2 regions of the Ruegeria sp. AG1 genome follow, and region 2 is predicted to be linked to the other one. Evidence: riboswitches for the same ligand, from Rfam matches in the RefSeq annotation. Region 2 holds a riboswitch; the other holds the start of a gene.
What was found. Region 2 has a riboswitch for cobalamin ahead of ACR0B5_RS10170 (hypothetical protein). Riboswitches for the same ligand answer to the same signal wherever they lie in the genome.
Positions count from the first base shown of each region.

Region 1: linked by a shared signal. The riboswitch ahead of nrdH (glutaredoxin-like protein NrdH) and the one ahead of ACR0B5_RS10170 (hypothetical protein) in region 2 are both predicted to bind cobalamin.

Region 1 is NZ_JBQFYU010000001.1:241,990-246,200, reverse strand. Features, by position in the region: gene ACR0B5_RS01200 (DEAD/DEAH box helicase) at 1-1,712, shown strand, start outside; cobalamin riboswitch at 1,801-1,992, shown strand; gene nrdH (glutaredoxin-like protein NrdH) at 2,078-2,299, shown strand; gene nrdI (class Ib ribonucleoside-diphosphate reductase assembly flavoprotein NrdI) at 2,315-2,728, shown strand; gene nrdE (class 1b ribonucleoside-diphosphate reductase subunit alpha) at 2,710-4,211, shown strand, end outside.
Region 2 is NZ_JBQFYU010000005.1:375,378-379,588, forward strand. Features, by position in the region: gene rsgA (ribosome small subunit-dependent GTPase A) at 1-253, shown strand, start outside; gene ACR0B5_RS10165 (alpha/beta hydrolase family protein) at 285-1,142, opposite strand; cobalamin riboswitch at 1,302-1,522, shown strand; gene ACR0B5_RS10170 (hypothetical protein) at 1,611-2,018, shown strand; gene ACR0B5_RS10175 (phosphatase domain-containing protein) at 2,015-2,518, opposite strand; gene ACR0B5_RS10180 (DNA polymerase III subunit gamma/tau) at 2,688-4,211, shown strand, end outside.

The DNA of each region.
Region 1 (4,211 bases), on a different contig from region 2:
CCCCGACCGTTCTGGGCGACGTGGATGTATTCGATGCGGCTGGCGCGCCTTTGGCGCTGGTCATAGCACCAACGCGCGAGTTGGCGATGCAGGTCAAACGCGAACTGGCGTGGCTCTATGCGGATGTAGGCGCGTTCATTGCGTCATGTGTTGGCGGCATGGATATGCGAGACGAGCGGCGAGCGTTGGCTCGCGGTGCGCATATCGTGGTCGCAACGCCGGGCCGTCTCCGCGACCATATCATGCGGGAGTCGATTGACCTAACCGCTGTCCGCGCAGTGGTTCTGGATGAAGCCGACGAAATGCTAGACCTGGGCTTCCGCGAAGATCTTGAGTTCATTCTGGAACAGACGCCCTCCGAGCGTCAGACACTGCTGTTTTCCGCTACGGTTCCTCGCGCCATCGCCTCCCTCGCCGCTCGCTACCAGCGCGATGCCGAGCGCGTCAGCACCGTCAGCGAGCGCACGCAACATGCCGATATCGAATATCGCGCGATGAATGTGGCCCCGCGCGATGGTGAGAACGCAATCATCAACGTGCTGCGCTTCTACGAGGCCCCCAACGCCATTATCTTCTGCAACACTCGCGCCATGGTCAGCCGCCTGACGGCGCGACTGTCGAATCGTGGATTCTCGGTCGTGGCCCTGTCCGGAGAGCTGACGCAAAGCGAACGTTCGAACGCGCTGCAAGCCATGCGCGACGGACGCGCCCGCGTCTGTGTGGCGACCGATGTGGCCGCGCGCGGGATCGACCTGCCGAACCTTGATCTGGTGATCCATGCAGAACTGCCGAACAGCCATGAAACGCTGCTGCACCGCTCGGGCCGAACCGGACGCGCCGGGCGGAAAGGCGTCAGCGCGCTGGTCATACCGCCTGCATCGTTCAAAAAGGCGCAACGCCTGCTGAAATTCGCCAAGCTGACAGCCGATTGGGGGTCTGCACCCTCGGCCGATGAGGTTCAGGCGCAGGACATGCAGCGGATGTTCAGCTCGGACGACTGGACCGTGGATGTCACCGAGGGCGAAAGCGCACTGGTTGATGATCTGGTCTCGCGCTTTTCACCGCAGCAGCTGGCGGCGGCCTATCTGCGTCAATACGGGCGCAAACACTCCGCCCCGGAGGAACTGAGCGACACGCAAGATGCCGCGCCCAAGCCGAACGTGCCCTTTGGCTCAAGCGTGTGGTTTTCGCTGTCGGAGGGACACAACGAAAACGCCTCGCCTCGCTATTTGCTGCCCATGTTGTGCAAGGCGGGCAAGATCACCAAAGACGATATCGGCGCGATCCGCATTGCCGACACCGAAAGCTATATCGAGATTCGCGAAAGCAGCGTTGAAGGTTTCCTGAAGGCCATTGGCCCCGAGATGACGGTCGAAGGCACCAAGACCCTGGTGCAACTGGACGCGCCGCCTGCCTTTGCCGGTGGTGGCCGCAAAGGTCCCAAGCGCGACTTCAAAGGCAAGAAGCGCCACGAACGCCCGGCCCACGCGGCTGAGCCACAGCCCGCAAAACCACGCCGGAAGCCGGCCGAGAAACCCAAGCCCGAAACGCGGCCCAAACGGGATGAGACCCCCTCGGGCGATCAGCACAAGAAACCTGCGCGCCGTCTGAAAGGCCCGCCTCCGCCCAAAGGCAAGCCAAGCAGCAAGAAAAACCGCGCACGTGCGGCTGCGATGAAGGGTGGCAACGCGATGCCCAAGCGGAAAAAGTAGACCGCCTTAGCGCACGTGGCTGGTTGTGCAAGCGAAGAAAATTATTTTCTTCGCCACACCATATATTGACAACACTCCACCACCAACCCCAATATGGTGTTGCTTCGGTTCTTTCGATTCCTGTTGAAAGCTAAGAGGGAAACCGGTGAAAAACCGGCGCTGCCCCCGCAACTGTAAGCGGATAGTTCGGCTGAATACGCCACTGAAAGCGTGCTTTTGGGAAGGCCAGTCCGAACGTCAATCCGCGAGCCAGGAGACCTGCCGCAAGCAAAGAAAGAGAACCGCGAACGGAGGGTTCGGGGGCGTGTTCAGGGGTCATTTTGCCCGCAGCGTCCTCGGCATTCATTAAAAGGACAGAGGACGACATGAGCATTACCGTATATTCCAAACCCGCATGCGTACAATGCACCGCCACCACCCGAGCGCTGGATGCAAAAGGCATCACCTATGACGTCATCGACCTGACCCAGGACGACAGCGCCATGACCCATGTGACCGAGCTGGGTTATCGTCAGGCCCCTGTCGTTGTGGCGGGCAGTGATCACTGGTCGGGTTTCCGCCCGGACATGATCGCCCAACTGGCCTGATCCATGGCCGCGCCGATCCCGGCGCTGGTCTATTTCTCTTCGAAATCCGGAAACACCCACCGCTTTGTCTCGCGGCTGGGCCTGACCTCTTTCCGCATTCCGAACGGGATGGACCCGCTGCCTGACCCCCGACACCCCTATGTGCTGATCAGCCCCACCTACGCCGACGGCGAAGGGCGCGGGGCGGTTCCTAAACAGGTGATCCGGTTTCTGAACGACCCGGACAGACGTGCCGGGATCGTTGGAGTGATCGGCACAGGCAATCGTAATTTCGGTGCGACCTACGCTTTGGCCGGTCGCATCATCGCTCAAAAATGCAACGTTCCGCTGCTCTACACATTCGAGCTGGCCGGAACAGAGACCGACATCGCCCGCGTCCGCGCCGGGCTGGAAAAACTAGGGAGAAACCTATGCTCGACAGCAGCGTAAACGAGCAGGACTATCACGCGTTGAACGCGATGCTGAACCTCTACGATGGTGAGGGGAAGATCCGGTTCGATGCCGACCGAATGGCCGCGCGGCAGTACTTCCTGCAGCATGTGAATCAGAACACCGTGTTCTTCCACTCGCTGGATGAAAAACTCGGGTATCTGGTTTCCGAGGGCTACTACGAAGAGGCCGTTCTGGACCAGTATTCCAAGAACTTCATGCGCAAGATCTGGGACGCGGCCTATGCCAAGAAGTTCCGGTTCCCGACCTTTCTGGGCGCGTTCAAATATTACACCTCATACACGCTGAAAACCCGTGACGGGCAGCGGTTCTTGGAACGCTACGAGGACCGCGTCGTCATGACCGCGCTGGCGCTGGCACGCGGTGATGAGGCGCTGGCCCTGTCTTTCATGGAGGAAATCCTCGACGGTCGTTTCCAGCCCGCCACGCCCACCTTCCTGAACGCCGGGAAAGCCTCACGCGGGGAATTGATCTCATGCTTCCTGCTGCGGCTTGAGGACAACATGGAGAGCATCGGTCGCGGCATCAACTCGGCCCTGCAACTGTCCAAACGTGGTGGAGGCGTAGCGCTGCTGCTGACCAACATCCGCGAGCATGGCGCGCCGATTAAGGGCATTGAGAACCAATCCTCCGGCGTGATCCCGGTAATGAAACTGCTGGAGGACAGCTTTTCCTACGCCAACCAACTGGGTGCGCGGCAAGGCGCGGGTGCGGTGTATCTGAACGCACACCACCCGGACATCATGCGCTTTCTCGACACCAAGCGCGAAAACGCGGATGAGAAAATCCGTATCAAAACGCTGAGCCTTGGCGTGGTGATCCCTGACATCACTTTCGAGCTGGCGAAGAAAAACGCGGATATGTACCTGTTCTCGCCTCATGACGTAGAAAAGGTCTATGGCGTGCCGTTCTCGGAAATCTCGGTGACGGAGAAGTATCACGAGATGGTCGATGACAAGCGAATCCGCAAATCCAAGGTCAATGCGCGTGAGTTCTTCCAGACCATTGCAGAGATTCAGTTCGAATCCGGTTACCCCTACGTGATGTTCGAAGACACGGTGAACCGGATGAACCCCATTGCGGGCCGGATCAACATGTCGAACCTGTGTTCCGAGATTTTGCAGGTCAATGAAGCGTCTGAGTTCAACGATGACCTCAGCTATTCCCATCTGGGCACGGATATCTCCTGCAACCTCGGCTCGCTGAACATTGCCAAGACAATGGATGGCGGTGATCTGGGCCGCACTGTCGGCGCTGCGATCCGCGCGCTGACGGCGGTGTCCGAGATGTCGGCAATCGACTCGGTGCCTTCGGTGCGTCGCGGCAATGATGAAAGCCACGCGATTGGTCTGGGGCAGATGAACCTGCACGGGTTTCTGGCGCGGGAACATATCCACTATGGCTCGCCCGAGGGGGTTGAGTTCACCTCGATCTATTTTGCCACCGTGGCTTATCACGCGAT
Region 2 (4,211 bases):
TTCGGACATTCTGGAGCTGGCCCAAACCTGCCGGTTCTCGGATTGCCAGCATGAGGCCGAGCCCGGTTGCGCTGTGCAGGCGGCGATTGAAGCACACACACTGGATGCAGATCGGCTGGAACGCTGGCGCAAGCTGAGGCGCGAGGATCAGCGCAACTCTGAGACCGTGGCCGAAGCGCGGGCACGCGACAAAGCCTTCGGCAAGATGGTCCGATCCGCGATGCACGGAAAATCCGCGCGGCGCAGCGATTGAAACAAGGGCGCCGGTCCGCCGGCGCCCCCCATCAAGCGATCAATCGTGGCCAGAGCACCGCATTTCGGCGGGCAAACACACCGATATGGCCGATTTCCCGAACGCCAAACTCTTCCGGTGACAACAGGTGACGGCGTGCTTTCGGACCATAAAGCTCGGCCAACCGCCAAACGGCAGCTTCTGGGACCATCTCATCATCTGTGAAGGCAAATAGGTCGACGGGAACGTCAGCATCCTGCCACGTAGCTTGCGGCAGTGTGTCTCCGATCTCGGGCAGATAGCTTTGCGGCGCGGTGCACCATTTGCGCCATTGCCAATAGACCTTAGGCGGTAGGTCTGTTCCAAACCCAAGTGCCTTGCCCGGCAAATACCCTAGGCCGCTCACGACCAGAGGCACATGCCCATACCAGAACAACCCGGCCAGAGCGCGGTACGGCCAAGGATGATCGCCCAATTTCACAAGGCCAGAACAGACGCAGATCATGCGATCAATCTTGTCGATATCCGGCTGCACTGGCCCCAGCATCCCTCCAAGCGAATGACCAACTGACCATTGCTGCGCCAGCGGGAACCGTCGGCGCATCTCGGCCCGCGCGGCGGGCATGTCCTGCAACGCCCAATCCGCCATCGAGATCTTCGACCGACGCTGTGGCCCCGATTTCGAATGACCGAATTCCCGGTAGTCATAGATCAGACAGGCGATATCCCGATCCGACGCCAACCACTGTGCGAAATGCTTGTAGTAGTCACGCGGAACTCCCGTCGCGCTGTTGACCACCACTACGGTTTCGGGCTGCGCCACGGGCCGGTAAATCCGCCCGGACAGGGCGCCATCCCCCACCGGGATCTGAACATCTTCGATCAGCACTGTTTGGTTTGAATCCAACATGGGTATCCTCGGTGGAAAACTGAACTGATGAGTTCATATTGCAACTTGACCCCAGACAGCCCATGCAAGTCAACTGCGATCCCGCTTGACCACGCGTCCACTTCGCGGATCGGCTTTCCGCAACGCAGAAAGTTCAACTTGACTCAGAATGGTTATGAACGCTAGCGATAGTGCGATGGTTCCCGGCTTTCGCAAGAGGTCGGGATGAAAAGGGAACACGGTGCGGTTTTACCCGGCTCGCTCGGGATGAACCAAATCCGCGACTGCCCCCGCAACTGTAAGCGGTGAGCGATGTCGAGGAGCCACTGGCCGAAAGGCCGGGAAGGTCGGCAAAGCGATGACCCGCAAGTCAGGAGACCTGCCATTGTCAACATAACCCAAACTCGGGCGGGGTGTCCGGGCAGGCCGTGACAGACCCTATCTGCCCCACCTGATCCCAGCCCCTGTCCACCGCGCGGAGGGCGCAGGATGATCTGGAAGACGAAGACACATAGGTTCTCAGCAACCATCTGCCAACATACGGGCAAGACTTGCCCTGCATTGGCACGGCTGGCGCGTTCGATGGTTGACGCGCTGGACCAAGCCGGTCCGGCGACCACATCGGATTTCGAAATCGAAGGCAGCAGCGACCTGACCCATTGCACGGACGGCTGCCACGCCCGGTTTCGGGCCAGCCAGTCTCGGGTGCGGGTCTATTGCGGAGCGGATCCTAATGCCGACAGCGAGACCCTCGATCGCTACGCCGACCTTATGTTCGGTACCGAAACGAACAGCCTGCCTAGCGCAGCGATGACATCCCTGCCCTGCGCTATGCTCGAGGCATCAGTGATTGCGCCGCGCAAAACGACCCCGGCGGAACTGCAATTGTCGGCTTAGGAGTCTGCCAAAGCTCGGGCGGGCAAGGTGGCCCAGTGCTTCTGTGCATCGGTTTCGACCGCGCAGGGGCGTAGCTTGCGCAACCGATCCAGCGCTTGGGTTGGAGCCTCGCCGCATTCGATCATCAACCTCAGCACCACCATGCCAGAGCGACCACATCCGCCCTGACAATGGACAAGCACGCGCCCTCCACCAGACAAAGCCTGCCGCGCCGCGGCACTAACATCGGGCCATTGCGCATCAACCTCTGACGGTGGCACGCCGAAATCCTGAATCGGCAGATGCACCCAGCGGCTGGCGCGCCCCTGAACGTCGCGGCCAAAATCGCGGGCTCCAAACTGGACCAGCTCGGCCTCGGTTGTCATCGAAAGCACGAGCCCCGGCCTCCAATCTCCAATCGTTTCAAGGTCGCCTGCATAGTCGCCGCCCTTTCCCGGCATCGACGTTAGGGCAAGTGTGCCCCCGCCCACTTGCAAAGCATGAATGACCAAATTCGTCATGACAGCATCCCCCCGGAAGCGTTGATCCTGACTTTAGGCTTGATTCACAATCCGAAGATTGTACCCCTGACGCGCCAGTTTCCAAAACAAAATCGTTCTTCAACTCATGTGGACGCGGGCGGCGCGGGCCTCTACGCTGCGGTGACGTTCCGAATCCGCCAGAGCAGACATGACCGACTCAGACAGCCCCGCCTATCAGGTTCTCGCCCGAAAATACCGCCCGGAAACCTTTGCCGATCTGGTGGGTCAGGATGCGATGGTCCGCACGCTGAAAAACGCGTTCGAGGCGGATCGTATCGCGCAAGCCTTTGTCATGACAGGCATTCGTGGAACCGGCAAAACGACGACCGCACGGATCATTGCGAAAGGCATGAACTGTATCGGACCGGACGGAAATGGCGGACCCACGACCGAGCCCTGCGGTCAATGTGAGCACTGCGTTGCCATCATGGAAGGTCGTCATGTCGACGTCATGGAGATGGACGCAGCCAGCCGCACCGGCGTGAATGATATTCGCGAGATTATCGACAGTGTTCGCTACCGTGCAGCCTCGGCCCGCTACAAGATCTACATCATCGATGAAGTCCACATGCTGTCGACCAGCGCCTTCAACGCGCTGCTCAAGACGCTTGAGGAGCCGCCGGCGCATGTGAAGTTCATCTTCGCCACAACTGAGATTCGCAAGGTTCCCGTCACGGTTCTGTCGCGCTGCCAACGCTTCGACCTACGTAGGATCGAGCCCGAGGATATGATCGGCCTGCTGCGCAAGATCGCCTCAGCTGAGAGCGCAGAGATTGCCGAGGATGCGCTGGCGCTGATCACCCGTGCTGCCGAGGGATCTGCTCGCGACGCGACCTCATTGCTGGATCAGGCGATCTCGCACGGGGCCGGAGAGACGACGGCAGATCAAGTACGCGCGATGCTGGGCCTGGCGGATCGTGGCCGGGTTCTGGATCTCATGGACATGATCCTGCGGGGCGATGCAGCTGGGGCGCTGACCGAGCTTGGTGGCCAATACGCCGAAGGGGCTGATCCACTGGCCGTGCTGCGTGATCTGGCTGAGATCACGCATTGGGTCTCGGTCGTGAAGATCACCCCGGACGCAGCCGAAGACCCCACTGTTTCCCCGGATGAACGCGCCCGTGGCCAGCAGATGGCTGAGGCCCTCCCCATGCGGGTACTGACTCGGATGTGGCAGATGCTGTTGAAAGCGCTTGAGGAAGTTTCAGCCGCCCCCAACGCCATGATGGCTGCCGAAATGGCTGTGATCCGACTGACTCATGTGGCCGACCTGCCCAGCCCGGAAGAACTGATCAAACGGCTGCAGGATACGCCTCCTCCCCCTGGAGGCGGGCCTGGCGGTGGGATGCCCATTCAAAGCAACGGCGCGGCCCCGGTCGAAGCCCGCGCCACTACAAGCTACGCCCCTGCGCCACGCGGGTCCGGCGGCGCACCAGTCGCCGCCTTGGCGCAAGATACACAGACGGCACTGGCGCGATACCCAAGTTTCGAACATGTGGTCGAGCTGATCCGGAACAACCGAGACGTCAAGCTTCTGGTCGAGGTCGAAAACGGCGTGCGGCTGGTCTCTTACCAGCCAGGACGGATCGAATTCACCCCATCGTCGCAAGCTCCGACCGATCTTGCACCACGGCTGGGATCGGCCCTGCAACGTTGGACTGGCAACAGATGG